Regions from separate parts of the Peribacillus frigoritolerans genome, predicted to be linked through region 2. Evidence: riboswitches for the same ligand, from Rfam matches in the RefSeq annotation. Region 2 holds a riboswitch; each other region holds the start of a gene.
The links. Region 2 has a riboswitch for cyclic di-AMP ahead of ABOA58_RS13105 (hypothetical protein). Riboswitches for the same ligand answer to the same signal wherever they lie in the genome.

Region 1: it holds a riboswitch for cyclic di-AMP, as region 2 does, so the genes downstream of both, ABOA58_RS01450 (cation:dicarboxylate symporter family transporter) here and ABOA58_RS13105 (hypothetical protein) in region 2, are expected to answer to the same signal.
Region 3: it holds a riboswitch for cyclic di-AMP, as region 2 does, so the genes downstream of both, ABOA58_RS03585 (TrkH family potassium uptake protein) here and ABOA58_RS13105 (hypothetical protein) in region 2, are expected to answer to the same signal.
Region 4: it holds a riboswitch for cyclic di-AMP, as region 2 does, so the genes downstream of both, ABOA58_RS22775 (APC family permease) here and ABOA58_RS13105 (hypothetical protein) in region 2, are expected to answer to the same signal.

The regions. Positions count from the first base shown of each region.
Region 1 is NZ_CP158190.1:287,753-295,337, reverse strand. Features, by position in the region: gene ABOA58_RS01470 (UDP-N-acetylmuramoyl-tripeptide--D-alanyl-D-alanine ligase) at 1-1,168, opposite strand, end outside; gene ABOA58_RS01465 (D-alanine--D-alanine ligase) at 1,321-2,403, opposite strand; gene ABOA58_RS01460 (hypothetical protein) at 2,849-3,631, opposite strand; gene ABOA58_RS01455 (class I SAM-dependent methyltransferase) at 3,846-4,589, shown strand; gene ABOA58_RS01450 (cation:dicarboxylate symporter family transporter) at 4,649-5,908, opposite strand; cyclic di-AMP (ydaO/yuaA leader) riboswitch at 6,082-6,229, opposite strand; gene ABOA58_RS01445 (efflux RND transporter periplasmic adaptor subunit) at 6,431-7,585, opposite strand, start outside.
Region 2 is NZ_CP158190.1:2,655,041-2,662,625, reverse strand. Features, by position in the region: gene kdpB (potassium-transporting ATPase subunit KdpB) at 1-733, opposite strand, end outside; gene kdpA (potassium-transporting ATPase subunit KdpA) at 756-2,429, opposite strand; gene ABOA58_RS13105 (hypothetical protein) at 2,533-2,826, opposite strand; cyclic di-AMP (ydaO/yuaA leader) riboswitch at 3,047-3,188, opposite strand; gene ABOA58_RS13100 (DUF2294 domain-containing protein) at 3,433-3,807, shown strand; gene ABOA58_RS13095 (NlpC/P60 family protein) at 4,174-5,175, opposite strand; gene ABOA58_RS13090 (dipeptide epimerase) at 5,201-6,283, opposite strand; gene ABOA58_RS13085 (DUF819 domain-containing protein) at 6,299-7,459, opposite strand.
Region 3 is NZ_CP158190.1:737,663-745,247, forward strand. Features, by position in the region: gene ABOA58_RS03575 (STAS domain-containing protein) at 12-845, shown strand; gene ABOA58_RS03580 (potassium channel family protein) at 980-1,636, opposite strand; gene ABOA58_RS03585 (TrkH family potassium uptake protein) at 1,660-2,985, opposite strand; cyclic di-AMP (ydaO/yuaA leader) riboswitch at 3,162-3,304, opposite strand; gene ABOA58_RS03590 (hypothetical protein) at 3,634-3,825, shown strand; gene ABOA58_RS03595 (MFS transporter) at 4,161-5,420, shown strand; gene ABOA58_RS03600 (TetR/AcrR family transcriptional regulator) at 5,466-6,065, opposite strand; gene ABOA58_RS03605 (ABC transporter ATP-binding protein) at 6,184-6,909, shown strand; gene ABOA58_RS03610 (ABC transporter permease) at 6,906-7,585, shown strand, end outside.
Region 4 is NZ_CP158190.1:4,615,448-4,623,032, reverse strand. Features, by position in the region: gene galU (UTP--glucose-1-phosphate uridylyltransferase GalU) at 1-217, opposite strand, end outside; gene ABOA58_RS22790 (DUF6044 family protein) at 389-2,059, shown strand; gene ABOA58_RS22785 (glycosyltransferase family 2 protein) at 2,075-3,097, shown strand; gene ABOA58_RS22780 (GtrA family protein) at 3,057-3,512, shown strand; cyclic di-AMP (ydaO/yuaA leader) riboswitch at 3,837-3,982, shown strand; gene ABOA58_RS22775 (APC family permease) at 4,121-5,947, shown strand; gene ABOA58_RS22770 (RhaT/GlcU family sugar-proton symporter) at 6,431-7,285, shown strand; gene ABOA58_RS22765 (SDR family oxidoreductase) at 7,301-7,585, shown strand, end outside.

The DNA of each region.
Region 1 (7,585 bases), 2.4 Mb from region 2:
CACTGGAAATCAATTCACCAATTTTCAAATGAAAGTCTTTTTCCTGTGGCCCTAACTCCAACATGTCTCCCAATACAAGTATCTTTTTTTCGAATCCAGATAAGCCCTCAACCAACTCCACTGCTGCCTTAACTGAAGTTGGGCTGGCATTATACGCATCATTGATGATTTTCTGCCCTTTCGCGCCCTCGACCAATTCCATCCTCATATTCGTTAATTGAATGGTCGACAGACCTTTACGGATCGCTGAATCATCCACATTGAATTCTTTAGCAACCAAGATTGCTGCCAACGCATTAAGAACATTATGATTGCCTAAAACGGGTATCTCATAATTGGTTTCCTTATCACCGCTTGCGATTGTAAACGTGGTACTGTCTGCCCCTTGGTTAATAGCCTGTGGATATAAATCATTTTGTTCCGTACGTCCAAAAGATATTACGTTTAAATCAGGAAAATCCTTTTTGATCCGATTACGGAGCAATGGTTCATCACCATGATATATCAGCGTTCCATCTTTCGCCAAACCTTCTACAATTTCCAACTTCGCATTCGCGATTTCCTCTCGTGATCCTAAATCCAATAGGTGTGATTCACCGATATTGGTAATGATCGCAACATCAGGCTTTGCCATTTTGGATAAGAACTCGATTTCACCGCGGCTGCTCATTCCCATTTCCAACACAGCCGCTTCAGTATCCTCTGCCATAGAAAGCACTGTTAGTGGCAACCCTAAATGATTATTGAAGTTCCCATTTGTTTTATGAACTTTATAGGTAGTGGCCAACAGCGCAGCCGTCATATCCTTCGTAGTCGTCTTACCGTTGCTGCCTGTTATCCCAATGACTTTTATATTCAACTGCTGACGGTAAGAACGCGCCAATTGCTGAAGTGCTTTCTCGGTATTTTCGACAATGATTATCGGTAACTCATCAGGAGGATTCGGAACATCCCTTTGCCAAAAAGAAGCCGCAGCTCCTTGCTCTAAAGCTTGCTTGACATACTGATGGCCGTCAACCTGCTCACCCTTAAGCGGAATGAACAAACATCCTTCCTTAACCGTTCTTGAATCGATGGTAACCCCATTAATTCCTTCGGACTGGAATGGACTGATATCATTCAATCCCTCTGCCATTTCATGTACTTGTTTTAACGTTCTCTTTATCATTTTGTTCCTCCTACATTCATCGAACCGTTAATCGATCTCCATTAACCAAACGAAGCAGAAACCAGTTTAAATCGCACCGGTTCCTGCTGATTGGAATCCATCAAATCAATGCTTGATGGATTGTGGAGTTTACTGATACATTACTTGCATGATCAAACTGTATATTTGATTTGTTGTTTTTCCTGATGACGTTCCAAGGCAAGTTTCACGAGTTTTTCAATTAACGCTGGATAGTCGACACCTGTGTGCTTCCACAATAACGGAAACATGCTGAAAGGAGTAAACCCAGGCATTGTATTCACTTCATTAATATAGATTTGCCCCTCATTCGTTAAGAAGAAATCAGCGCGAACCAATCCAGAGCAATCCAATGACTTAAAGGCAGTAATGGCCATTTCGGATAAAGCTGCATACTCGCTTTCCGTTATCTCCGCTGGAATGACCATTGCAGAATTACCGTCAACATATTTTGCTGAATAATCATAGAAGGCAAAATCTTTCTTAGGGATGATTTCGCCTGCCACCGAACAAGACGGTTCATCATTACCAAGTATTCCAAACTCGAGTTCACGAGCTACGACCCCTTCTTCAATGATGACCTTCCGATCGAATTGGAAAGCTTCCGCTACCGCTTTTTCCAGTTCATCAGCATCATTACATTTGCTGATACCGACACTGGAGCCTAAATTGGCAGGTTTGACAAAACAAGGGTAACCCAATTCATCCGCTACCTTTTTAATGGCACTTTCAGTATTCTTCTCCCATTCAGAACGAATGAACCATGTGTATTTGACTTGAGGAAGTCCCGCCTGGGCAAAAATGTTTTTCATGATGACCTTATCCATTCCTGCTGATGAAGCCAATACGCCATTCCCTACATAAGGAAGGTTCAATAGTTCCAGCATCCCTTGCACGGTCCCATCTTCTCCATTTGGTCCGTGAAGCAATGGGAAAATTACGTCATACCCTGTTGATTCACTATTTTCTTCAGTTGAATGTGCCTGCAAGGCAAGGGGTGAGCTCGATTTATCCGATGAAAATGTCAATGCATCCACACTCTCGGCAGGTCCTGTTAACTTCGGTCCATTAATCCATGAACCCTCTTTTGTTATGTAAATCGGATATATATCAAACTTTGCTAAATCGAGAGCTTTAATGACCGCTAAAGCCGTCTGCATAGAAACCTCATGCTCCGCAGATTTTCCACCATAAAGCAAACCAAGTTTAGTTTTCATGAGTTATTACCCTCCAATATTCTTTTAACCATGTTCATTGTATCACTTTACACTAAAATGGTTAAAGCGAAACTTCCATCATTGATGCTTTTCCAATGATTACTATTCAGCGGAACACAGGATAAAACCGCCACATCCTGTGGCAACTCCTGTGCTAGCACATCCTGTGCGTCGCAATCGGGCGTTTACAGGCTGTTGGCCCACCACATTTCTTTTTCATTACATTTGCCACCGCTTCCCTTACAGCCTGTTAATGCGGGGTAAAGCGAAACTTCCATCATTGGCGCTTTTCCAATGATTACTATTCAGGGGAACATAGGATAAAACCGCCACATCCTGTGCGTCGCCCTCTCTTATCTTTTATGCATGAGATGGTAAGTCTTACACCTAAAAAAATTCAAGGGTGTCAAATAATCCATTCCACGAACTTTGGAAGTTTGGATAATCAGGAGAATGATGTATTTTTAATAACGCTTTCCCATACCCTTTCTTTTCGATTGAAGATAATAAAGGCATCCGGCTCTTTAATATCTTTACCTGAAAAGTCATCATGCATTTCATCCATGTTTAAATAATCCCCTACGACCCATGCCGGTATCTCAATTTTCGTTCTTGTATACTTAACATGCCGAAAGGAAAAAACGAGCCCCTCTGCCAGGATATGAGCCAAGGAAGAAATGATTTCTGCCGGAATCGCCGTCAGCTCTCTTTTCTTTCTGATTCCAAGCCAAGTCCTCTCTACTTTTAAAAGCTCCAGCTTTAGTGGAATCAGGCCTCCTAACATCTTATAATATGTCGAAAGAGAACGAAAATAAATTTTATTGAACCAGCCATCATCCTGGGCAAGGTACACAAATTGATTATTCAATTTACGGAAAAACGGAGGATCCAGATGAGTTTTTGCGTGCCCTAAATATAATAGTTCCGCTATTTCCCTTCCATCCAATTCATCCAACCCTTCTCTTTCTTCAAAATCGATCCAACAGAAATCTCCATATGCCCGGACATTTTCTTTAACTAGCTTCGCAATATCTTCAGATGAAGCACTCTCTAGCAGGACATTCAAATTGTATTCCCCGCCATTGAATTCATGTTTCAATAATAAGATGGAATCCAAGGTATATGGCAGCGAATAGACGAATTCACGAAAATTGAGTCCATTGAAAAGGACAAACCGTTCGGAAGCCTGCATATACATATATAAGATATCATTGCTATCATTCTTCATAACCTGACCCCCTCCGAGCTCTTAATCAATAATGTTATTTTACCAAACTTTTGGGTTTTCACGTAAGTTATATAACCCCCAATATTAATCATCATCAGCACCATGTGAATAATGCGAAACATGTACTCCATATTAACCAATATGTTAAGGAACACACTCGACAAACTAGAAATATCCATATTATAGTAAGAATGAAGATTTGGAGGATTAAATCATGGATAAAATTGAAAAAGGTTTTATCATTAATTCTTTTCATGGAGCCGCTTCCGTTTATGCTGATGCAACTAAAAAATTAGGTCTGTGGCAATCAGAGAATTATGCATTCGAAAAATATTTAAATCGGAAAGATGCAATCCTTGATATCGGATGCGGTACAGGAAGAACCACCTTCGCTCTATATAAAAAAGGATTCCAAAATCTAACGGGAATCGACCTGACTCCTGCCATGCTTAATGAAGCCGAAAAAATAGGGCATGAATATAACCTGGACATACCCTTTTTCCTTGGCGATGCAACCGACCTCCCTTTCAACGACACATCATTCGATAAAGCAATCTTCGCTTTTAATGGTTTAATGCAAATTCCCCAGCGAAAAAACCGCACATTGGCTTTAAAAGAAATCAACCGTATTTTAAAACCTGAAGGACTCTTCATTTTCACAACACATGACCGTGATAAAAACGAAAATTACCTGAACTTCTGGGAGCAAGAGGAAATGATTTGGTGTGTTGGTAAACAAGATGAGAGGCTTTATGAATTTGGGGATATTTTCACATCCGGAAAGACGCTTCAGGAAGATACTTACCTCCATATCCCAACTAAACTTGAAGTCCTTGAGTGCCTGGAGGAAGCACGGTTTACAGTCATCGAAAGCTTTTATCGAAGTGAATTATTCCATGAAAACGATGATGTCATCGCTTTCTCTTCCGATTGCCGCTTCTGGATCGTCCAAAAATAAGGTAGAACTTTTTAATTCAAAAAAAATCCAGAGTGAAATGTCACTCTGGATTTTTTGTATTAAGAAACTTGTTCTAATTCTTTTTTGGAAGGAGGGTTGAATTGACCTTCCCATTTAGAGATAACGATTGCCGCAAGTGAATTACCGATAACGTTTACTACTGTACGTCCCATATCAAGAATACGGTCGATACCGGCAATAAATGCTAGACCTTCAATAGGAATACCGACAGTTCCCAATGTCGCTAAAAGAACTACGAAAGATACACCTGGTACACCAGCAATCCCTTTGGATGTGATCATTAACACTAGCATCAGCGTAATTTGCTCATACACGCTTAAATCGATTCCGTACATTTGAGCGATGAAGATAGCTGCTAACGCTTGGTATAATGTAGAACCATCAAGGTTAAAAGAGTATCCAGTCGGGATAACAAATGTAGCAATATGTTTCGGACATCCCGCTTTCTCCATTTTTTCCATGATTTTCGGAAGAACCGCTTCAGAACTTGCAGTAGAGAAAGCAAGAATCAATTCTTCTTTTAGAAGTTTAATCAATGTAAAGATATTGAATCCTACAAATTTTGCAATAAGACCCAGGATGACAATTACAAAGAAAATCATTGTTCCGTAAACAGAAAGCGCTAACTTTCCTAACGGAATTAAAGATTCCAAACCGAACTTGGAGATAGTCACACCGATTAATGCAAATACACCGATAGGAGCGAATTTCATGACCATGTTAGTCAGGTAGAACATTCCTTCAGCTACACCTTGGAAGAAACGGAATACTGGTTTACCTTTTTCACCGATGGCCGCAATACTAAGTCCAAACAACACGGAGAAGAAAATGATCGCTAGCATATCGCCTTCTACCATTGCTTTAACTGGATTGGATGGTACGATGTGCACGAGTGTATCTACGAACGATTCATGCTGCTTAGTTTCTGCTGTATCAACATATGTGGAGATATCAGTTTGTTCCAGTTTATCCATATTCACACCAGCACCAGGCTGGATAATATTCGCTGAAATTAAACCAACAGCAATCGCTATCATAGTTACAACAACAAAGTATGATAATGATTTAGCACCTAGTTTACCTACCGCTTTCAAATCACCTACACCGGCAACTGCAACGATAAGGCTGGATACGATGATCGGCACTACGATCATTTTAATCATTCGTAGGAAAATGTCTCCGAATGGCTGTAAAAAGCTTTGGGCCGACTCATTACCATAAAAAATGGCACCAACGATAATCCCTAGAATTAAACCAATGAAAATTTGGCTAGCTAAACTTAATTTGAATTTCTTCATTTACTTTCCTCACCTTCCATAAAGTCTTTGATGCAAAAACATTTTTGTCTCGGTAAGGGAAACAAGATACTAATAAAAAGAAAGTAATTTTTCTTTTTTTGAAAAACTCTGTCTTTACGCCGAAAAAAAAGACACTTCATGTGTCGATTTCTTATTGGCGTGAATATTCACACATGTTCCCTTAAAGACGCTGACGAGGTTAGCTGTCGGGTTAGGAATTGGAAACACAAATGCCCTTTCATTTCTGAATTCACCCCTAGCGGATAAAATCCACAAAAATGGGTCCCCCGTTCTTGGAATAAGATTAAGCGAGTTAACTTATAATAAAATATTATACTAAAAATGATAATCTGTAAATATTAATTCGCATTAGTTCTAGAAAAAATCTTTAAATATGTCTGAATATTCTGCATTAAAGACTATTGTATCTATAATTACTCTTCCCGATTTTTAATCATATAAGTTATATTGATATATAATTAAGAACTAATTTGACATCACCTCTCTTGATGTAAGAAGCGGTTATTTTTCCAAAATGCCAAGCAACAGATATCTTACTTTTTCCCTAGAGGTGAATTTTTTATAAGTTGCCGCTTTCACTTTTTCAAATTGGATTGGGGTAATAAAATAAGAATGGTTCTTCGCCACATCCGGCTCCATTAGGATGACGTCACCCACCGACGGTCCCTTTATGATTTCTTGCATCCCTTCAGCCTTAAGCCCTTTTGTAATGTAATGTTTATCCACATAGCCTTTTTTAGTCAATTTGTAAACATAAGGCTGTTTATGGTATTGTACCGCCTCTATAGGAATGGAGGGTACACCTGCTTTCTCATTGGTTATTACAGTAAGGTTCACTTTGGATCCCACCAACAAAGCTTCCGTTTCTTCACCTTCCGATTCGATTAGTGCCTGAAATGGAAATCTGTTATCTTTTTTTAATGACGGCTCTTCAGCGGGATAGGAATGGATGCGGCCTATCTTCCCTTTCAATGCCGTTTTTGAATCAGAGGAACTTGCTTTTATAGTCATGCCCACTTCAGCCTTTTTCATTTCCTCTTCGGTGAAATCCCCTTCAATTGCCATATTTGTCGAAACAATGGATATAATGGGATTATTCAGGTTTTTATTGATATTTTTAACTACACCATCAGCCTCACTCGTCGACATGATCGCACCGGACTGACCCTCAATTGAACTTAATTTAGCGTCAAGCATTTTCACTTTTTCATTCAAGCTGTTTTTTTCCAGTTCCTGCTTGTACATTTCTTGCTCAATGTTACTTTTAATAAGATCTGAGGAACTTGTTGTTATATCAATTTTCAAGTTTTTTTCCACCGATTCATCAATGGCTGCTTTTTCAGGGTTACTGGTCAGGTTCCCTTGATAAGACCTCAACTTCCCTATGTATTCCTCAATCCCTGCAATTTCTCCCTCAGCTTCCGTTTTCTCTGCTTCTATATTCGCTTTAAGAGCATCAAGTTCAGTCGTCGTATACTCAAACAACGAGGAGCCAGCCGTAATCGCATCGCCTTCTTTAACAAGGAATTTCTTAAAATCATTTTTCTTGGTGTCAAAATAGATATCATACTCTTCTACAGGTTTAATTACCCCATTTGTTTGAATAGTATCCGTAATTGTATCTTTTTTTACCTTTGTCCAGTTTTCAACGAAAAC
Region 2 (7,585 bases):
CTTGAATATATGACGCAATCGGTACCAGAGTGGTACATACAAGTAAAAAGATGATGGTTAAGCTAATCAGTAATGTACCAAGTGCGATTTCATTCGGTGTTTTTTGCCTTTTTGCTCCTTCGACCAAATTGATCATGCGATCAAGGAAGGATTCACCAGGGTCTGCACCGACTTTAACTTTGATAAAATCACTGATGACTTTTGTACCTCCTGTTACCGAACTGAAATCTCCCCCAGGTTCTTTTATTACGGATGCCGATTCACCCGTGATCGCTGATTCATCGATAGCGGCCACTCCTTCAATGATTTCTCCATCCGACGGTATTATATCGTTTGCCTTCACTAAAACCATATCGCCTTTGCGTAATTGCAAGGCATCGACTATCATTACGGAACCATCTTTTTGAATCAACCTAGCTTTAGCATCCTGCTTTGTCTTTTTGAGACTATTGGCTTGTGCTTTTCCACGTCCCTCTGCTAGAGCTTCGGCGAAATTAGAAAAAATGATCGTTACGAATAAAATGATGGTTACTGCAACGTTATACCCCCTATCAGACACTCCGCCAAGAAGCGCAGGAAATATTGATAGAAGAAGCGTAATGGCAAACCCCACTTCCACTACAAACATGACTGGATTGCGTGACATAACTCTTGGATTCATTTTTTTGAGTGCATCTTTACCAGCCTCGTAAACAATATTCTTATTTACATTCGCTATTCGCTCTATGCTCATTTGAAATGCCCCTTTTCAACATTTATCTTATCGTAAGCCACTCAGCAACTGGTCCAAGTGCAATTATTGGAAAGAAAGTCAAAGCTCCAATAATCAAAACTGAAGCTAAAAGAATGACAAAGAACGTACCATTATCCGTTTTGAATGTTCCGATAGTCTCAGGAACACGCTTCTTTACCAGTAATGATCCTGCGACTGCAATCATGGCAATCATTGAAAAATAACGTCCGAATAACATGACTAAACCAGTGGAAACATTCCAAAAAGGGGTATTGTCTCCTAATCCTTCAAAACCCGAACCATTATTTGCTGCTGAAGAGGTAAACTCATAAACTACTTGAGTAATACCATGAAAGCCCGGGTTTGATATAGCTGCTGAACCCATTTGTGTCGCTAAAGCGATGGCAGATGGAACTAATATGATCAATGGGTGGATCAGAATCGCTATAGCTATTAACTTCATCTCCCGGCCTTCAATTTTCTTACCCAAAAACTCAGGTGTACGTCCCACCATAAGTCCGGCAAGAAATACAGCCAATATTGAGTACATGAGAATATTGACCGTACCCACACCATCGCCGCCAAATACACAGTTCACCATCATCATTGCAAGTGGAGCTATACTTCCCAGCGGTGTTAAGGTATCATGCATATTATTTACCGATCCTGTAGTTGCAGCTGTAGTTATACTGGTGAATAATGCACTCTGAGCCACCCCGAAGCGCACCTCTTTCCCCTCCATGCTCCCCTCCGTTTGTGAGAGGCCAATTTGCTCCAAAGCTGGATTACCATTTTTCTCATTAATATACGTAATGCTTAAGAAGAGTAATAACATGAATGCCATCGCCGAAAATAGGATCCAGCCTAGCTTCTTATTCCTCGCCATATATCCAAAAGTCAACGGAAGGGCAGAAGGTATAAGAAACATGGATAATATTTCCAAGACATTCGTGAAACCATTAGGATTTTCAAATGGATGGGCTGAGTTGACCCCAAAGAACCCTCCCCCATTTGTGCCTATGTGCTTTATGGATTCTAGTGCCGCTACAGGTCCCCTTGCTATATTTTGGGTGTCTCCTTCCAATGTTGTCGCAACTGTCGTTGGGCTAAATGTTTGCGGTACGCCTTGGGATACTAGGACTAAACCAATCAATATCGATAAGGGAAGCAGAACCCGGGTAATCGTTCGGATTACATCCACATAGAAGTTTCCTAGACTCCGGTGGCTTGTTAAGCCCCTAAAAAAAGCCATACATAAAGCAATGCCGGTGGCCGGGGTAGTGAACATCAAGAATATGATCACTGCCATTTGAGATAAATAAGAAAGTCCCGATTCTCCACTATAATGCTGTAAATTGGTATTCGTAAGAAAGCTTGCAGCTGTATTCAGTGCCAACAATGGCTCCATGTTGTCAATCTTACTGGGGTTGCCAGGTAACTCCCCTTGGAAGCGAATGATAATATAAGAGATTATGAACATCACTAAATTACTTATCAGCAGTGCCTTGGCGTACTGCTGCCATTTCATATCTCCCGTTTTAATGCCGGATAGCTTAAAGATAAACCTTTCCATCCTTCCAAACACGCGATCTTGTTTCGTTAATTCAAGGGAATAAACATCCGTTAAATATTTAGCCATTGGTATCGCCAATACAACCGCAATTGCCAATACCACAACGATTTGCAATAGCTCCATTTACTTCTCCTCCGTAAGTCACCCTTAGTATTTTTCCGGATATATGAGGGCATGTATTAAATACAACGTTACCGCCCCGACGATTATCAATAAGAACATCTCCCTACGCTCCCTTTGCAATGACTTTATTACAAAAATGAATGAATCCTAAAAAGAATACTAACGGTATAGCCATTAATGAAATTGCTATACTATCCATTTTTTTCTTCTCTCCTCCCGCATAATAAAGCCTATTTTCTCCTTCTCCTTCACCTCCTTTAAGATACGTTTCATTAAACTGTTCTTTTTGTTCAGAAAGACGTGCTTTAAGGCATAAAAAAAATAGACCAATGTTACTTTTCCCCCAGTTTGCAGCGCTGCACAAATGCAATCTCCTTCCTACAGCGTCATGAACCATGACGCATCAGAAAAAGAAAGATATACAGAAACAAACATTTTGTTGGAGAAAAAGTAATCATTGGTCTACTTAACGCCCAGCAAGCATTAGCGCCTACTCCACGATCCGTCTTCCAAGAAACCTTTTCAATTATAGGCATAATAAAAAGACCTACGGAAATGTCAGATTGCCATTTTGCTATAGCATAACAAAAAAGCCTCCTGAATCAAGGTGGTCTTATGACCTCCTTCGCTTTAGCCGACGAAGTTAGCTGACGGGTAGGATGGCGAAAGAGTATCTCATCCCTTCTGCAAATGCAGAATTAACCCCAAAAATAGTGGGTCCTCCGTTCTCAATCACTTGAGATTTGGCCGGTATCTAATTGTTTTTCATGAGGATTATTGTACGCTCCTCATTCAAGGTTTGTAAACTAATAAAAACCATTAAAAACCTCCATATTTGATTAATTAAGACGATATTCACCCAATTTATCAGCAAGAATATTATATTTCTTCAATTTACTAACTTTTTCACTTTTTTCTAAAGTTTTACAAACAGTTATTGACAGGAACTTCGACGTGGCATTATGATAAATCCCATAAATTCATCAGATTAACTGGAGGCATTATGTCAATTACAAAGAAAAGGATCGAAGCTGAAATAAGCGAAGCATTCATTAAATTCCAGCGTGAATTGATTGGAAGAGGACCTCAGGAAACTAAAACATATATAATCAATGATATGTTGATAACCCGTTTCAAGGGTGTCCTTACTGTAGAGGAAAAGCACCTTGTGAGTCACAATTCAGGCAAAAAACTTGTCAAAAAAATGCGTTCACTACTTCGTGAAATGTACACTAAGGATTATGAAAAAATAGTTGAAGATCTTACCGGTTGTAAAGTACTTTCATCCCACAGTGATATTAGCACTAAAACAGGCGAAAGAATCGAAGTTTTCATTATGGATAAGGATTTGGAACGTCTTTTTGAAACCATCAAATAAAAGTTACAATTCTTCCACTTAAATATTATATTAAAATAGTTTTTAGTAAAACTTATATTTAGAAACATCAGTGGGGACAATCATTATTTTCCCCTACTGATGTTTTTTATGGTTAACTTTTCTTTTAACCACCTTTATCATCAAACATTCTCCAATTAAACCACCTGCTAGAAAATAAATAAAAGCGGTTGAATAATCTCCTTTTCAAATTAAATCCCCAAAATTATTATATCAATAAAATTCCTTTTTTTCGATTATTGTCAGAATCATCACCTCGGATTCTCCTGTAACTTTTACTATCAAAACAATAATCTATTTCCATAACCCACCAGATACTATTTTTATCGGAGTTTATATTATTGAGCATCAATCGATATATCTTCTTGCTCCGGCATATTCCTCTCCGTATCCCGATGTTTTTATTTCATCTATCCTTACATGTGTTGAGCTGTTAGGCGAATGGATCATTTTGCCGTCACCAATATACATTCCGACATGATGGACCCTTCCTTTCCCTTTATCATAGGCAAAAAATAGTAAGTCACCTGGTTGAAGATTTTCTTGTTCCACCTTTTTTCCATGTTGCGCCTGAACGGAAGAGTCCCTTGGGATCGTTATTCCATTAGCATGATACATGGTATACGTAAATCCAGAACAGTCAAATCCAAAACCGGACATTCCAGCCCATAGGTAAGGTAGCCCTAAAAATCCTTTTCCTGTTTCAACGATGTCCTTTCCGGTTGGAGCAGGTATTTGATTGTCATTTTGATAGACTGATACGTCCTGCTTTTCTATCCATTTCGCTCCATTACTCGGTGTCATCACCTTCACTTTATCTTTTTTCACCTGCAATAACGGGAGGCGGGTATCGAAGCTGACCTCCATGAATTCGGACCGAAGTTTCGAATCCGAATAAAGCCAAGTCTTTGGGGCATTTACAAGGGCGAATCCTCGTTTAAATTGCTTCTCAAAAGAATTTCCGTCTTTTAATTGTGCCTTTGGCATCCATCCTGGATAACCAATATCATTGCGGGGCGTCGGTTGATTGGCAACGGCTACTTTCACCCATTCACCCCGACCTTCAAGAATCGTCACTTTAGAACCATATAAAGCTTGTGTTTCCAGGTTACCTACAAGCCACAGCTTGTCTTCATATTTCATCGAGCCGATCCATGCATTCAAATCAACGGGATTCGATGCAGAAGGAGCATCGATTTCCCTTAATAATCCCGGCTCAGTCCAAAGAGTGGCCACGCTTACATCAACATAGGCATTTCTCTGCTTCTCTCTTGAACTAGCTTCATTGGGACTGAATACTAAAATACCAATAGCAAATAAAGATAGCACAAAAACGGTTAACCTTTTCAAAATAATCACCCTTTCAAATTTGTTTTTATTGAGTATAAGAGGATTTCCTCTTGACTCCCAGTCCAGGTTTATCGGAAATTAGCAGTTGATCTTTCATAAATTGAATACCTTCAAATGGCTCATTCTTAATCCATAATGGGGCATCTAAATCAATCTTCGTTATATTTGGATGGGCGGTTGCCAGATGAGCCGCGGCCGCTACACTCACGGATGATTCCATCATACTCCCAATCATGCATTCCACCCCGGCTGCTTCTGCCATATCGGCAATTTGGAGAGCACGTCTAATTCCACCTGTTTTCATTAATTTAATATTAAGGAGATCGACAGCATGTTCATTCAGGAGTTTCATGGCGTCACGAGGGGAAAACAAACTTTCATCGGCCATGATCGGCACTTGGACAGACCTCTTTATTTCTTTCAATCCTTCGATATCATGGGCTTTGACGGGCTGTTCCACCAAATCAACATTCAGCTTTCTTTCCTCGAGTTCATGAATGATGGAAATCGCTTGTTTTGTTGTCCACCCTTGATTTGCATCAATCCTGATCATAACCTGGTTGCCAACAGCAGCACGAATGCAGGCAACCCGCTCCACATCACTCTCCCAATCTTTCCCCAGTTTTATCTTCATCGTAGTAAATCCGCAATCAATGAGAGACAATGCCGCCTTTGCCATTTCTTCGGGTTCACCAACGCTGATTGTCATATCATTTTTAAGGACATTCGATTTACCGCCAAGATATTGATATAAAGGGAGCTGCCATCGTTTGCTGACTGCGTCGTACAAAGCGATTTCAACAGCAGCTTTTGCACTTGTGTTACCTACACAGGATTGTTGGATCAGTTGAGACAATGCATTTATATTCTCGATGTCACGGCCAATTAGATGTGGTGTGATCACTTCCTCAATGACCGTCATGATTCCTTTTGTAGAGTCACCTGTGATGGCAACCGTAGGGGCTGCAGCCCCCAAGCCTTCCGTTCCATCCTCCAACTTTACGGAAACCATGATGTTTTCAATTTCCATTGCGGTGCGTAATGCAGTCTTGAATGGCTTGATAAGTGGCAAGGTATCCACTGATACTTGTAAACTTTCAATCTTCATATTAACAACCCTTCCTTAAAAGCTTGAGAGTATATATGATGTAAGAATTCCAAAATAGGTGCCCAGAAGACTGCCAAGTACTGCCATCAATATCCCGACCGGTATTAGCGCCCGGTTGAATGCACCTGCCAATATAGGGGCTGATGCCACGCCCCCTATGTTGGCCAAAGAAGCAACTCCCATTGTAAATAGATCCAACTTAAAGATTTTGGCCAAAATGACCATGATCAATCCATGAAAGAATAGAATCATAAAGCCGGAAATAATATACACAGGTGCTTGAAACAGCTGTGAAAAATCGGCATGGGAAGCAATTAAACCAATGACGATATAAAGCATGACTTTGGAAATTTCCATGGAACCGGCAATACGTCCAACCTTCGTGACAGCCAGAATTAATCCTACGGTCGAAGCGATGATGATCGTCCAAGTGGTTCCATTCACAGCGGCACCGAGTACCGGCAGTCTCTCCCCAATTTTGGTTGCCCCTACTGAAATAATTAAAGCCAGCGCCAAGAAACCAATCAATTCCACAAATCCAAATTCCGTCTTGGCGGTTTCCCCCGCTTCAAGCTCGGAAGTCATTTGATCAATGTAAGATGTATCCGCTTTAGTCCAAATATTGAATTTTCCAGCAAGAGGCACCAGCCAAAACAAGAACATGACCCAAATGGAATAATTGACTGTATCCATGATCAACGCATAACCAAAAATATTTTCCGGCACATCGAGTATGCCTTGCAAGATCACCATATTGGCAGAGCCCCCTGTCCAGCTTGCGCTTAAAGCCGAGAATGCCTTCCAAGTTCCTTCCGCATAGAAGCCATTCATTAAAACGTAAGTAAGAGTGAACCCTCCAATAATGCTGAATGAAGCCGCAAAAAAAGTTAACAGCATCTTTGGTCCAAGCCTGATGATTTTCCGCATATCGCATTGCAAAAGCATAAGCATCAACATGGCAGGCAGCAGGAGCCCCCGTATGGTGGTATATGCACTTTCAACTGACTCACTATCTGAAAAGACCCCGAATGTTTTCATCAGAGCCGCTCCAATATAAATAAGGACAATCCCAGGAACATACTTGAAGAACTTTCCTCCTATCTTTTTTTCCGCTACGGCAATCACTGCAGTAAATGCCAATAAAAAACAGACAAACATCACACCATCTTGAATCATATTCCATACCTCCTTAAATTTTATAACAAAAGGTAATTTCCATTTTATTCACACTCATCTATTAACTATTGCATGGAGCTAAATAGAAAAATCCAGCTGCCAAAGAGCACGTACACACTCTTTAAC
Region 3 (7,585 bases), 1.9 Mb from region 2:
AGGAGGAGTTTATGCACGTAAATAAAGAATTATATTCCTTTTTATTGGGTGTGGCAGCACAACTGACTGAGGATTGGTACGCATCATTGAATAAAAGTGATAAGGCGGGTGTTTATAGTTCATCCGATCCCAAAGTGATTAAAAAACTTAAGCAGCAAAATAATGAATTCCATTTACGTTTCTTTCAGGTCTTTGATACAGAGGAGAGGGAATTCTTTAAGCAGCTTGGTGATTGGATTGAAGATATCGGTCAGGATGAGCAGCATTTAAACACACCCATCTATTTTATATTGAGGGAGTTTTTCCGAACGCAAGAGCAATACCTGGATTATATTGACCGGTTTGTGAAATTGCATGGAGATCAATATACACAGGAGGAAATAAACTCCTGGTATCGGATAGTGGTGAAGGTGTTCAGTGAAGTAATGGAGAGGTTTACGGAAGCCAATCATAGATATGCCAATAAAATTATGAAAGCCCAACAGGCAACGATCGATGAATTGAGCACGCCCATCATTTCGCTAAAAGATAACACGGCATTGCTTCCCCTGATAGGCGATATTGACACGGCGAGGGGCATGTCCTTGCTTGAAATCACATTACAAAAGTGCGCTGAAAAAAATGTCACCAGACTTTTCATTGACCTATCTGGCGTTCATGCGATAGACAGCGGATCCGCACACCAGCTGTCTCAATTGATTGAATCCTTACATTTGATCGGAATTCAAACAACCCTTTCAGGACTTCGGCCGGAAATCGCCATGACTGCCGTTAAGCTTCAACTGCCTTTTGATAAAGTGACGATAAAGTCCACTCTTGCCCAAGCGATCAGTACGATAAAATAATACATACATATCCAGGGCACGGGGATGCTCGTTATGAATTTCATCGAGAAGACTTCCATATGGCGGTCTTCTCGTAGTATTAGCATTCAAAATAGGTATCGGGCTACATAAAGCAAGAGCCGGAACCTGCCGGATTATTCAATATTGGCAAAGACGGCCAGATCTTCTTTATTGCCAACCACTAAAAGCATATCTTTTTCATGGATATCCTGATCCGGTGAGGGTGCAATGATAATTTCTCCATTACTTACGATGGCAATGACGCTGATATTATATTTTGCCCGTAAATCAAGCTCCCTGAGGCTTTTTCCCTTCATGCTCATGGGGAGGATGATTTCCTCGATATTGTATTCTTTAGAGAGCTCTATATAGTTCAGCATGTTAGGGGAAAGGAGCTGATTCGCGACCCGTTCCCCCATATCCCTCTCAGGATAGATGACCCAGTCGGCACCGACTTTTGTGAGCACCTGACCGTGATTTTTATTAAGTGCTTTGGCAATGACCTTTTTGATCCCAAGCTCTTTTAAAAGCAAGGTAGTTAAAATGCTCGATTGCATGTCATTTCCGATGGCTACGATGACACAATCGAAATTACGGATTCCGATTGCTTTCAATGTCTCTTCTTCAGTCGTGTCCGCCATGACCGCATGGGTAACGTTCAGTTCCGCATTCTCGACTCTTTCCTCGTTGACATCAATACCCAAAACCTCTTGACCGGCCGTATATAATCTATGGGCCACACTGGTTCCAAATCTGCCTAAACCTATCACGGCGTATTGTCGTTTTCCCATCTTTTACACTCCTCCATTCATTATTAACCAATCATGATTTTCCCTTTTGGCCGGCGGAACGGATCTGGCTTGCGCCTCATGGCGATAGCAAAGGCCAAAGTCAAAGGACCCACCCGGCCTGCAAACATCGTGAAAATGATGAGCATCCGGCCAACCGGTGATAATTCTGGGGTCAAACCCATTGAAAGTCCCACGGTGGCGAAAGCTGAAGTGGCTTCGAACAAAATCATCAAGAAGTCAGTTCCGCTTTCAGTGATGGTCAGCAGAATGGAGATGATTGAAACCACGAATACACCAATGAATGTGACGGATAATGCTTTAAAAATCGTTTCACTCACGATGCGGTGGCGGAACAATACCACATCACCCTTACCTTTAATCTGTGACCAAACCGTTCCGACAAGCGTCGCCAATGTAGTCGTTTTAATCCCGCCGCCAGTCGATCCGGGTGATGCCCCAACGAACATCAAGAAAATGATGAGCAGTAATGTAGGCTGAGTTAAATCAGGGATATTCAGCGTGTTGGAGCCTGCCGTCCGTGGTGATACCGATTGAAATAAAGACGACAGCGTTTTACCCATGAAAGATAAAGGCTGCAATGTCTTTGGGTTACCAAACTCGAATAAAAAGATTAAAATCGCGCCGGCAATCGTAAGGGTCAAGCTAGTCGTCAGAACTATCTTCGTATGTACGGATAAACGATGTGTATTCCGATATTCGTATATTTCATTCATCACGATAAAGCCTATCCCGCCAAACGTGATGAGGAAGGCGACGGTAAGAGTTACGAATGGATCCGATACATAAGGGGTCAAACTCCTGAATTCCCCCATTAAATCAAAGCCGGCATTATTGAAATTCGAGATGGAATGAAAAACACCGTAATAGATCGCCTTGCCGATTGGCATGTCAAAAGAAAAGCGAATCGATAAAATAAGGGCACCCATGCCCTCAATGATGGCCGTGAAAATTAAAAGCCGTTTCACTAACCTGACTACACCTGCCATGGATAGATTATTTAAGGACTCCTGCAAGAGTAACCTGCCTTTTAAAGAAATCTTTTTGCCTAATAATAAAAAGAAAAACGTCGCAAATGTCATGAACCCTAAGCCGCCTACCTGAATCAATGTTAGGATGACCAACTCACCAAAAGTGGTGAAGGTCGATCCCGTATCCACTACGACCAGTCCTGTTACACATGTAGCTGAAGTCGAGGTGAATAAAGCATCCAGAAAAGAAAGACCATTTCCATTTTCTGTGGAAATCGGCAGGGTCAATAAATAGGCCCCAATAAGTATCAGGATGGCAAAGCCGAGTACAAGTATTTTTGGCGGATCCAATTTTGTCATTCTCAAATGATCATCCCTACCCATAAAAAAATTGTGTAAAACTGTATGACATTTCAATCATCAATCTGCTTTTCGAATCTTTTTAAAGGCATAATAAAAAGACCTGCGAAAAACCTCGAACTGCTGTTTTGTCACAAAAAGCGTGCAAAATAAGCTCCCGAAATAGGCGGTCTTATGACCTCCTTCGCTTTAGCCGACGAAGTTAGCTGACGGGTAGGATGGCGAAAGAGCTGATCTCATCCCTTCTGCAAGGCAGAATTAACCCCAAATGATTGGGTCCTCCGTACTCATTTTCCATGAGTTTTGGCCGAAATGCATTAAATTGATAAACGTATTCTACTCCCATCATTTAGCAGTTGTAAACCCCTAAATCGTAAAAAAATATTTCTTTAACAAAACTGAAAATTTACGTTTTATTTACATTTAGAAAACGTATTGACAAATATTAGTTAGCACATTATGATAGGTTCGATTAATCCAATTATGATAACCGGCATCGATGTACTTTATTCAATAGTTTCAAACAAAACATGCTATTGCGAATCAAAATTTGTAACATATATATTATGTTTCTTTTGTAAAAGATAAAGGTAAAAGCAGTACATTATTATTTAAATTCAATACATTTTATTAAAAAGGCGGGCAATTATGGAGAAGACGTTCAATAGATATGTTATTAATGCTACAGGCAAGGGTGGCCAAACATATTTAACACAATGCCAGGATAAAGATGCACTTAGGAAATGGATAGCCGATCATGAGGATCAAATCATCATGAATGAGTTAAGGATAACGGATAAGAAAAAGAATCCGTTTTTAAAATTGTTTTCCCTAAGGTAAATCAACTGAATCCAACATTCATTAGCGGTATTCAATTATGTATTCCTGTGTTCTATCCGGAACGCTGAGCGAAAAATCCATATCTTGTTTTGCTTTTAAACTCATTTATTTTGAATGAGTTTTTTTGCGTTATTTACATTATAAAAACATTAATGTTAAAATTTAGTAATTAAGTAGGCGTAAAGAGGAGAAAAGTAAATGAAATGACCACTTTCCAAAAGAGCCTTGAACGGCAGCCGAGGATAGTTAGGGGGGGGCACCGCAAATTGATCTCGTCCCGAGACGCATTGCTGGGGGACCGGGTTTTTTATTATTCGGTCAAAGGGGGAGAAGCGATGAAATTAAGAAATACATTAGTATCTTGGAAATACCCTTCCATTCTTTTGTGTGGAATAGGAATCTCCAACTTTGGTTCTTGGGTTTATTTCATTGCCCTTAATTTAATCGTTCTGGATATGACTGATTCAGCCTTGGCGGTAGCTGGTCTTTATATCGTTAAACTGATGGCTGCCATATTAACGAATGTGTGGGCAGGCAGCGTGATTGACCGGATAAATAAGCGGAATCTTATGATGGCACTTGACCTATTTCGCACGGTATTCATAGCCTTGCTGCCATTGACTTCTTCTATTTGGGTCATCTATTCCCTTGTCTTCGTGATCAATATGGCAGGGGCCATGTTCGTAACAACATCAAGGTCGTATATTACAAAATTAATTCCCGTTGAACAGAGGAAACCATTTAACTCATTACGTAGCTTAATGGATTCTGGAGCTTTTTTGATTGGACCGGCGCTAGCGGGGATCCTTTTCATGATCGGTACGCCCGTTTTAGCGATTTATATTAACGCGGCTGCCTTATTACTATCCGGTATCATCACCCTATTCATGCCTAATCTTGAAAAGGATCATCCCCTTGAACAATCCAGTCATTACCTGTCTTGGACCATCATGAAAAAGGATTGGGGCATCGTCCTGGACTTCAGCCGGAAATCTTCCTACATCATGCTCATTTATTTCTTATTCAGCTGCATGGTGGTGATGGAAACGGCTATCGATTCCCAAGAAGCGGCGTTTGCCAAGGCCGTGCTCTTTTTGTCGGACAGCGATTACGGATTCCTTGTAAGCATCGCCGGGGCAGGCATCATTGCTGGGGCCATAGTCAATGTCGTATTCATCAGTAAAGTGAAAATCTCGCACATGATCGGTCTTGGATCTTTATTTGTCTCGATAGGTTATATGATCTTTGCCTATTCGAATTCCTTTTCAATGGCCGCCATCGGATTTTTCATCATTGCCTTTTCATTGGCTTTTGCCAACACCGGCTTTCAGACCTTTTATCAAAATAATATTCCGGTGGAAATCATGGGCAGGGTCGGAAGTGTTTTTGGTTTGTTAGAAGCATTATTGATCATCATGTCTACCGCAATTGTTGGTGTTTCAGCTCATTTCATTTCGATTCGGTTCGTGGTGATTTCAGGTTCCATGATCATGTTCGCTTTATCAATTTTATTGTCGATGCTTAGTATGAATACCTCCAAAAGGAGGTATTATTCCGTTGGTGATGTAGAGGTAGAAGCTAAGGAAAAGATGTAATCCGATTTAAAGGCATGTTGATGGAACATGCCTTTAATGAATCGTTCATTGGATGAATGTGCGCAATTGGCTGATGAAGTTCAAGATTTGAAAATGGATTTTCGCCATTTCTTCCGCCGTTTGTTCTTCACAGTTCTCTAGCCACTCCTGTATCACCCCTAAAATCGCCGATGTAAGGAAGGCGTGCATATACATGCGGAATGCTTCTTCTTTAGCTGCTGGATGCAGGCTGATCAAACGCTCCAACAGTACTTCACCGAAAACTCGCTTTATTTTTTTCGCAAAAGAAGGATCGCCCTGATCACCAAGAATGGCCCTTAATGCGTGAGCATGTTCACTGATGAATTGAAAAATCGCTATGAAAGGCGGGTAAAGTTGTTGTTGATGAAGAGCCAAAAAAGCCTCTTTCGGCAAAATGGCAGTAATGCGGGTTTGAAGTTCATGTAACAATTCTTGCTGTAAGTGATCCATCAATTCATACTTATCTGTGTAATGCAAATAGAATGTGCCCCGATTAATGTTGGCTCGCTCTGCAATTTTCTTCACTGATACATGTGAGAACCCCTCTGCTTCAATGAGTGCAATAAAATGATGTTGTATCTGCTTTTTCGTCTTTTGTACCATATCCTCATGAATCGATGCCATGGAATGTCTCCTTCACTAAACATTTTTCCAAATGTGTTGATTGTATTAGACCGAATGCTACCTTAGAATGATGATACACTCAACACCGTGTTAATTAAAGAGGGAGGATGTGTGTGCAATGAAAAATGCGATTTCCATTGAAGGAATTGCCAAAGGTTTTCAGCAGAAGAAGGTCATTCAGCCATTGAGCCTGAATATTGAAAAAAGCGGAATTTTTGGCTTATTAGGTCCATCCGGATGCGGAAAGACGACTTTGATTAAAATGATTGTCGGATTGATTAAGCCCGATGCGGGTAAAGTCACGGTTCTGGATCATGAAGTGCCGAATGAAGCACTGTTAAAGGATGTCGGCTATATGGCACAGTCCGATGCTTTATATACAGAACTGACGGGAGCTGAAAACCTCGAATTTTTTGCGAAGCTATACCGTTTTTCGAAAAAGGAACGAAGGGAACGCATTCAATATGCAGCTGAAATCGTACAGTTGACGAATGATTTGAACGTTCGAGTTGTCCATTATTCAGGGGGAATGAAACGCCGTCTGTCACTTGCGGTTGCACTCATCCAAAATCCGGAGATTCTCATTTTGGATGAACCGACAGTAGGAATAGACCCTTTGCTGAAACAATCGATTTGGCAGGAACTTGAGCGTTTAAGAAATGACGATGATAAGACGATCATCATCACGACGCATGTGATGGATGAAGCGGAACGATGCGATAAACTGGCGATGCTGCGTGAAGGTGAAATCATCGCGGCAGGAACCCCTGCAGCTTTAAAAGCAAAATTTGCCGTAGAAACGCTAGATGATGTTTTTTTAAGGATTGGAGGCAGCATGAAATGAGAATTGCCTCTCTTGTTACTCGAATTACACAGCAGATGCGCCGGGATCGAAGGACGCTCGCTTTATTTTTCCTGGCTCCATTGCTCATTTTAACGCTCATGTATTTTATTTTCGATACAGAAGCAAGTGATTTGAAAATCGTTGTTACAGGCAGTGATGAAACGATCGTTAAAGCAATGAAACAAGCGGATTTTCAAGTAACGGCTGCTGAGGAATTCTCACAGGAAAAGATGATTGAAAAGGATACGGATGGCTGGCTGCATGTTGAAAATGGCAAAATGAAACTCACACTTCTGAATGACGAACCGACCCGTGCAAAGGCCGTTCAAATGCAAATGATGCAAGGCTTGCAAGGGAATGAAAAAAACACACCTTCCATTGAGGAGCAATATGTTTACGGAGATGCCAACACGAAGGGTTTTGATACCTTCAGTCCGATGCTCGTCAGCTTTTTTGTTTTCTTCTTTGTATTTTTAATAGCGGGGATTGCGCTTTTGAAAGAACGTACAAGTGGTACGTTGGAACGGCTGCTTGCCACCCCGATTAAAAGATACGAAATCGTAGCGGGCTATGTGATCGGATATGGCTTATTTGCTCTCGTTCAAACCATAATTGTCGTACTATATGCTGTCAATGTGTTGGACATCGTCCTTGTTGGCTCCATTTGGCTCGTTTT
Region 4 (7,585 bases), 2.0 Mb from region 2:
CTAGTTCAATGGATTTATCGAAATGATCTTCAATGGCACGTTTGTTTTTACCCGTAACGATGATAATATCTGTAATCCCTGATTGAACCGCTTCCTCGATAATATATTGAATGGTCGGCTTATCGACAATCGGCAGCATTTCCTTTGGTTGAGCTTTCGTAGCAGGTAAAAATCGTGTTCCTAAACCGGCTGCTGGAATCACCGCTTTCTTTATCATAGCCCAGCCCCTTTTTAAGGTTCTTTTATACGCTTTTTGTTCTACCCTTCATTTTATGTGGCCATTGGTTGACCTATATCAAAAAAGGTTAAAATAAATCCCTGAAAAAGAATAGATTTACCTTTGAAGCAAATATTATGGATATATGAATTTGGTCAAGAGGTGTATATTTTGCCAATTGAAAAACAAGAGAGAAAACAAATCCTTTTTGCCTTACTCGTCATTGTTTTATATCTTTCTCCTTTATTCATCCTTGGAGAAAATGCGCATATTCGCGTACATGATAATTTAGATTCCAACCTTGCCTGGTATAAAGTCCTTTCAGAAAGCGGTGAGCTATTCGGTGCGATAGACGCCAAAATCCCCCAAATCATGAATGGTCTGCCCCGAAATGCCTTTGGCAGTGAGTTCAGTATTATCGTGTGGCTTCATTCACTTTTTCCGACAATGGTTGCATATGCAATAAGCCAGGCATTAACAAGATTTATTGCATTCTTGGGTATGTATATCTTATTAAAGAAACATTTGGTTACAGGAAGCCAATCAGGTTGGATAAGGGTTGGAACATCCTTGGCCTTTGCCCTTACCCCATTTTGGCCATCGGGAATGCTCAGTACACTTGGGATGCCGCTTGCACTTTGGGCTTTTTTGAATATTCGCAGCAAGGACCATTCGTGGAAGAATTATTTGGTCCTTACACTATTACCGCTTTATTCAAGCATCGTGCTTGGTTTTTTCTTTTTCCTTGTTGCAATGGGCTTTCTTTGGCTAACGGATGTGATCAGGAGAAAAGGGTGGAATATAACGTTCCTTCTTTCGATCGTGTACATGACCTTCATTTTTGGCTTGGTGGAGTATCGTTTGGTGTCTTCATTCATTTTTGATTCGGAGCCAAATAGTAGAGATGAATATTTTCACGCTAGGCTGCCGCTCGATTGGGTCATACAGCTTACTTTCAAAAATTTCGTTCTTGGACATACGCATGTCATGACTGTACATGCGCTTATCATCCTGCCGATTACAGTCTTTGCCCTTTATATCATTCTGACCAAAAAACTGTGGAGACAGGAAAAGGTATATGTTTTTTTATTCAGCTTGAATTTTATGCTCTCAGCGTGGTACGCATTTTGGTTTTATAAAGGATGGCTTCCTTTGACGGAAAGGTTTCACACCTTGGATACTTTTAATTTTGCCAGATTTCACTTTTTAAGGCCGATGGTGATTTACTTGGGGTTTGCCCTCGCGATAAAAATCATTTGGGAACACAGCGACTATGCTAAGAAAACCCTTTCTATTTTCATCGCCGTTCAAATAATGATTTTAATGGGTTTCAATGAAGAAATCACTCATAATAAAAAACCATCTTTCAAAGAGTTCTATTCAGAAAGCCTTTTTCAAGAAATAAAAGATCATATTGACCGTCCACAGGAAGAGTATCGTGTTGCTAGCATTGGGCTGCATCCTGCAATCGCACAATTTAATGGATTTTACACGCTCGATAGCTATAACAATTTCTATCCGCTTTCTTACAAACATCAATTTCGTCAAATAATTGAAAACGAATTGGCTAAGAATAAAAACATCAAAATCTACTTTGATGAATGGGGAGGACGTTGTTACCTATTTACCGATGAGCTTGGGAAGCATTATATGTTCAAGAAAGGCTCGAAGAAAGAGCTGGAAAATTTGGACCTTAAAATGGATGCGTTTAAAGGATTAGGCGGCAAGTATATATTTTCTGCCATCCCAATCAACAACGCGAAAGAAAACGGATTGGTGCTAGATAAGGTTTTCACGGAAAAAGGAAGCGTATGGAAAATTTATTTATACAGAGTCATGTGAAAAGGGGGGAATTGAATGAATTCACCGATAGTAACGATTGTTGTACCTTGTTATAACGAAGAAAGCGTTTTGCAGGATACCATTTCCCAGCTTTGTGGATTGATGAGGGGATTAGTCGAAGAAAACGTTGTTTCTGGTCAAAGTAAAATTCTGCTGGTTGATGATGGAAGCAAAGATCAAACTTGGAAGATCATTTATAAGGAAACGATCAATAATGAATTTGTTCGCGGGCTAAAGCTTTCCCGGAATGCAGGACATCAAAATGCACTCCTGGCAGGTTTGTTTACAGCCAAGGAAGCCTCGGATTGTGTGATTTCCATTGATGCAGATTTACAGGATGATATTCAAGTCATCCCTGAATTCATTCGGAAATTCAATGAAGGATGTGAAATCGTATATGGTGTCCGCCAGAAAAGGGACCTTGATTCTTTTTTTAAGCGAACCTCTGCAACTGGTTTTTATAAATTGATGAATAAGATGGGGGTTAACCTTGTCTATAATCATGCCGATTTCCGGCTAATGAGCAAAAGGGCAATCGCGGAGTTGGAACGATTTGATGAAACGAATCTATTTTTACGGGGGATTGTTCCGCTCATTGGGTTTAAGACGGACAATGTTTATTATGACCGAAAAGAAAGATTGGCCGGTGAAACGAAATATCCATTTAAGAAAATGGTTGCTTTTGCGCTTGATGGCATTACTTCCTTTTCGGTTACACCGATCCGGCTTGTATTATGGCTAGGATGTCTTTCCTTTTTCATTAGCTTACTCTTTGGGTCTTACTTTTTATGGTTAAAGTTTTATGGACAGACCGAAACTGGTTGGACCTCATTAATCACCTCCATATGGTTGATCGGCGGACTGCAGTTGATTGCTGTCGGCTTGATTGGGGAATATATCGGTAAAATCTATAATGAATCCAAACGCCGGCCTAAATATATTGTTGATCTGGATTTATTTAATCCGCTCGATTTAACAAAACGGGAGCAACTAGACAATGAACGGAACAGTATTGAAAAACTATCTAAAACACACTAACTCCTTTATCCGCTTTTTATTGGTTGGAATAGTCAATACAGCGGTTGGACTTTCCATCATGCTTTTTCTCATGAATGTTCTTGAATTATCTTACTGGGTCTCCACCTTTTTCGGCAATGGCACGGGAGCTGTAACGAGTTTTCTTTTGAACAGGACTTTTACTTTTAAAAGCGATATAGAATGGCGGCGAGGAGTTGCCCGTTTCTTTTGCGTCATCCTGATTTGTTATTCCGCCGCTTATTCTATAGGCCAAGCCATTGCAGAATCACTGGAAGGATCCGTTTCTTTATCCATACAACAAAATGTGGCTGTGCTGATAGGAACAATCTGTTATACAGTACTTAACTATCTTGGCCAGAAATACTTTGTCTTTAAAAAAAGCAATTTGAGACCAATTCAAGAAGGAAGGAACTAATAGGGTGGATCAGTTGAATAATGCCCCCGATTGGACGGGAATTAATGACTATCCAATCTGGGGCAGATCTGTTTAATTTCGCCTCGCCATCTCCATGTGGCTGATCATTTTACCCTTTCGGACCACCTTTTGTTCATTGACTCCTTGATTATTTTCTTTTTAACCGTTTATTTACCTCTTATCCTTCCTTCAAATCCATGAGTTTGGAAGACTTATGTTCTATACGTCAAGAACAAAACCTCACTTACAAATAATATTTTATTTTTGAGCAAAATTTTCATTTACTTTTCCATTTCACGGGAGTATGATAATCAACAGTTTCATATTTCTAAATCGCTTAAACCTTATGGTGCGGGGGACCCGTTATTGGGATTGTTTACAATCCAAGGGGTGAATCCTTTTTAAAAGGTAGGGCTACTCTTAGGTCCGAATCCGACAGCTAACCTCGTAAGCGTTATATGAGAAGGAAGGTGGAGCTTGTTAGACAAAAAAATTAATGTCTACAGGTCTATTTAGCTATGACTTGTAGGCATTTTTGTGTTTCGTCTTGTTTTTTGCTACAGCTGGGCAACATAAACTTATAAATTAACTATGGTGGTGAATTCTTGATGTTATCTTCTATAAAAAGGTTCTTGATAGGGAGACCTTTAAAGTCAAATGCACTTGGTGAACAAAAGCTTAACAAAACAAAGGCTTTGGCGATATTATCTTCTGATGCTTTGTCTTCGGTTGCATATGGACCGGAGCAAATATTGATCGTTCTGATCACGGTCGGTGCTGCAGCATTCTGGTATTCAATCCCTATCGCGATCGGGGTATTGATTCTGTTAACTGCTTTGATTTTGTCCTATAGACAAATCATTTTCGCTTATCCGCATGGCGGGGGGGCATATGTAGTTTCAAAAAACAATTTAGGTGTCAATCCAGGGCTGATAGCCGGAGGATCTTTGCTGGTCGATTATATATTAACTGTGGCTGTTAGTGTTTCTGCAGGTACGGATGCAATCACGTCCGCTTTTCCCGGCCTGCATTCATATAATGTGGTCATAGCCATCATTTTCGTGATTCTACTTACAATCCTGAACCTTCGGGGGGTTACGGAGTCGGCCTCTGTTTTGGCCTATCCGGTGTACCTATTCGTTTTAGCATTGTTCATCTTGATTGGTGTTGGAATTTACAAGATTTTGACGGGAGGAGTTTCACCGGAATTGCACGCATCAATCGGGACTCCGGTCGCGGGCATCAGTTTATTTATACTGCTAAGAGCATTTGCATCAGGAAGCTCCGCATTGACAGGAGTCGAAGCGATTTCCAATGCAATCCCGAACTTTAAAGATCCAGCCCCGAATAATGCTGCGAAAACTTTAATAGCGATGGGTTCATTGCTAGCTGTATTATTTTCGGGAATTGTATTCTTAGCCTATTATTTAAGCATTGTTCCGAGCGCAGAGGTAACGGTCGTCTCCCAGATTGCTGAAGAGATCTTTGGACGGAATTTCATGTATTTCTTCATTCAAGGTACGACTGCCTTGATCTTGATACTTGCGGCCAATACTGGCTATTCGGCTTTCCCTCTGCTTGCGGTGAACCTGGCAAAGGATAAATTCATACCAAGGGCGTTTACGATCAGAGGGGACCGATTAGGGTATTCCAATGGAATCATCATACTGGGACTTGCATCCATCATCTTGATAGTCGCATTTGAAGGACATACAGAAAATCTCATTCCGCTTTATGCGGTAGGGGTATTCATTCCATTTACGTTGTCCCAGACTGGCATGATTGTTAAATGGGTTCGCGAAAAGCCAAAAGGCTGGATGATGAAATTAACCATTAATTCAATTGGTGCCATAATTAGCTTTATCGTCACGATGATATTCTTTTTAACCAAATTTACTCAGGTTTGGCCTGTTTTGATTTTTTTACCTATCATCATTTTAATTTTTCATCGAATTAAAAAGCATTATGAAGCAGTTGGTGACCAACTAAGGATTACAACATGCGAGCCGATCTTACCAATTGAAGGAAATATCATTATTGTACCTGTGGCAGGTATAACTCATGTGGTTGAGAACTCTTTAAATTATGCAAAATCTCTATCTGCACATCAGGTCATTGCCGTTTATGTCGCTTTTGAAAGAGAAGACGAAAAGAAATTCGAAGAAAAGTGGGAAAAATGGCAGCCGGATGTCAGACTCGTTACACTGAATTCTTATTATCGAAGTATCATTCAGCCACTAACTAAATTTGTGGACACAGTTGAACATAAGGCTAGTGAATCCAATTATAAAGTTACGGTGATCATCCCCCAATTCATTCCGAAGAAGGGCTGGCACAATATACTTCATAACCAATCAAGTTTACTGATCCGCGCCTACTTACTTTATAAAAGAAATGTGGTTGTTACGACAGTGCCATATCATTTGAAGAAATAAGTTCCATATCTATAATTGGAAGCAAACCTACATAAGGTTTGTCTACAGTTTTTTTTGCTTGTACAAATTGGACGTTGATTTTCTCTCCAGGCACTCGCTTTCCGCGGGCGGTCCGGGAGCCTCCTCGGCGCACTTGCGCCTGTGGGGTCTCCCTTGGACTCGCTATTCCCGCAGGAGTCTCGTACACCCGCTCCAATCAACTATGTTTAAAATTTTAGATAGAACCCCTTTTGTCAACAAAACTGGAAGCAAACCTGCATAAGGTTTGCTTTTTTTTATAATCCAGACAGCAGTACTGCTGTGTTTACTCCAACTAACGCTCCCAATATTTATCAGCATCGGAAGCCCTTTTTGTGTTGAAAACTATTTTTGCAAAAACACTTCATAAAATTACCAAGGGTCAATTCAAATAAAGCGAACATATTAAAAAGACAAAATGAAATTTACTGCTTAGTTTTAAACTTACATATATGGGGGTTGAATATGGATATATTATTAGCTCTCTTGCCGGCAATATTCTGGGGAAGCATCGTTTTATTTAATGTGAAACTCGGGGGTGGGCCCTATAGTCAAACACTGGGTACAACGATTGGCGCATTGATTTTTTCAATAGGTGTTTATATTTTTGCCGATATTAAGTTGTCATTGCTGGTGTTTGGAGTCGGAGTTGTTTCTGGATTGTTTTGGGCCGTTGGACAAGCTAATCAGCTTAAGAGCATTGATTTAATGGGAGTATCCAAAACAATGCCGATATCTACTGGAATGCAGCTCATTTCAACGACTTTATTCGGGGTCATCGTTTTTAACGAATGGTCAACAATGAAAGCAATCATTTTAGGCGTCTTGGCATTAGTCTTCATTATTATAGGAATTGTCTTGACCTCACTGGAGGATAAAGAATCAAAAGAGGGCAAATCGGGAAACTTGAAGAAAGGAATTGTTATTCTCCTCATCTCGACATTCGGTTATTTGGTTTATGTGGTCGTGGCCCGTCTTTTTGATGTTGATGGGTGGTCAGCGTTGTTCCCTCAAGCGATAGGGATGGTGATAGGCGGTCTGTTATTGACTTTTAAACATAAACCGTTTAACAAATATACGATTCGCAATATCATTCCGGGATTGATATGGGCTGCAGGGAACATGTTTTTATTCATATCCCAGCCCCGTGTGGGAGTGGCCACTAGTTTTTCCCTTTCGCAAATGGGCATTGTCATCTCAACTCTTGGCGGGATCATCATTTTACGTGAAAAGAAAACGAAGCGCCAACTAATTGGAATCATAATCGGAATTATCTTGATCATCATAGCTGGGATTATGCTCGGAATGGCAAAAAGTTAAGTGGAGGGTGATTATATGTATACAGATTTAGAAGGTAAGGTCGTTGTTATAACCGGTTCATCCACTGGTTTAGGAAAAGCGATGGCCATTCGCTTTGCTAAGGAAAAGGCAAAGGTCGTGGTTAATTATCGCACTAAATCAGAGGAAGCGGATAGTGTAATGGAGGAAATCAAAACAAATGGCGGGGAAGCTATTGCAGTAAAAGGCGATGTCACCGTTGAAGAAGATGTGATTAACCTTGTTCAATCAGCGATAAAGAATTTCGGGAAACTCGATATATTCATCAATAATGCAGGAATT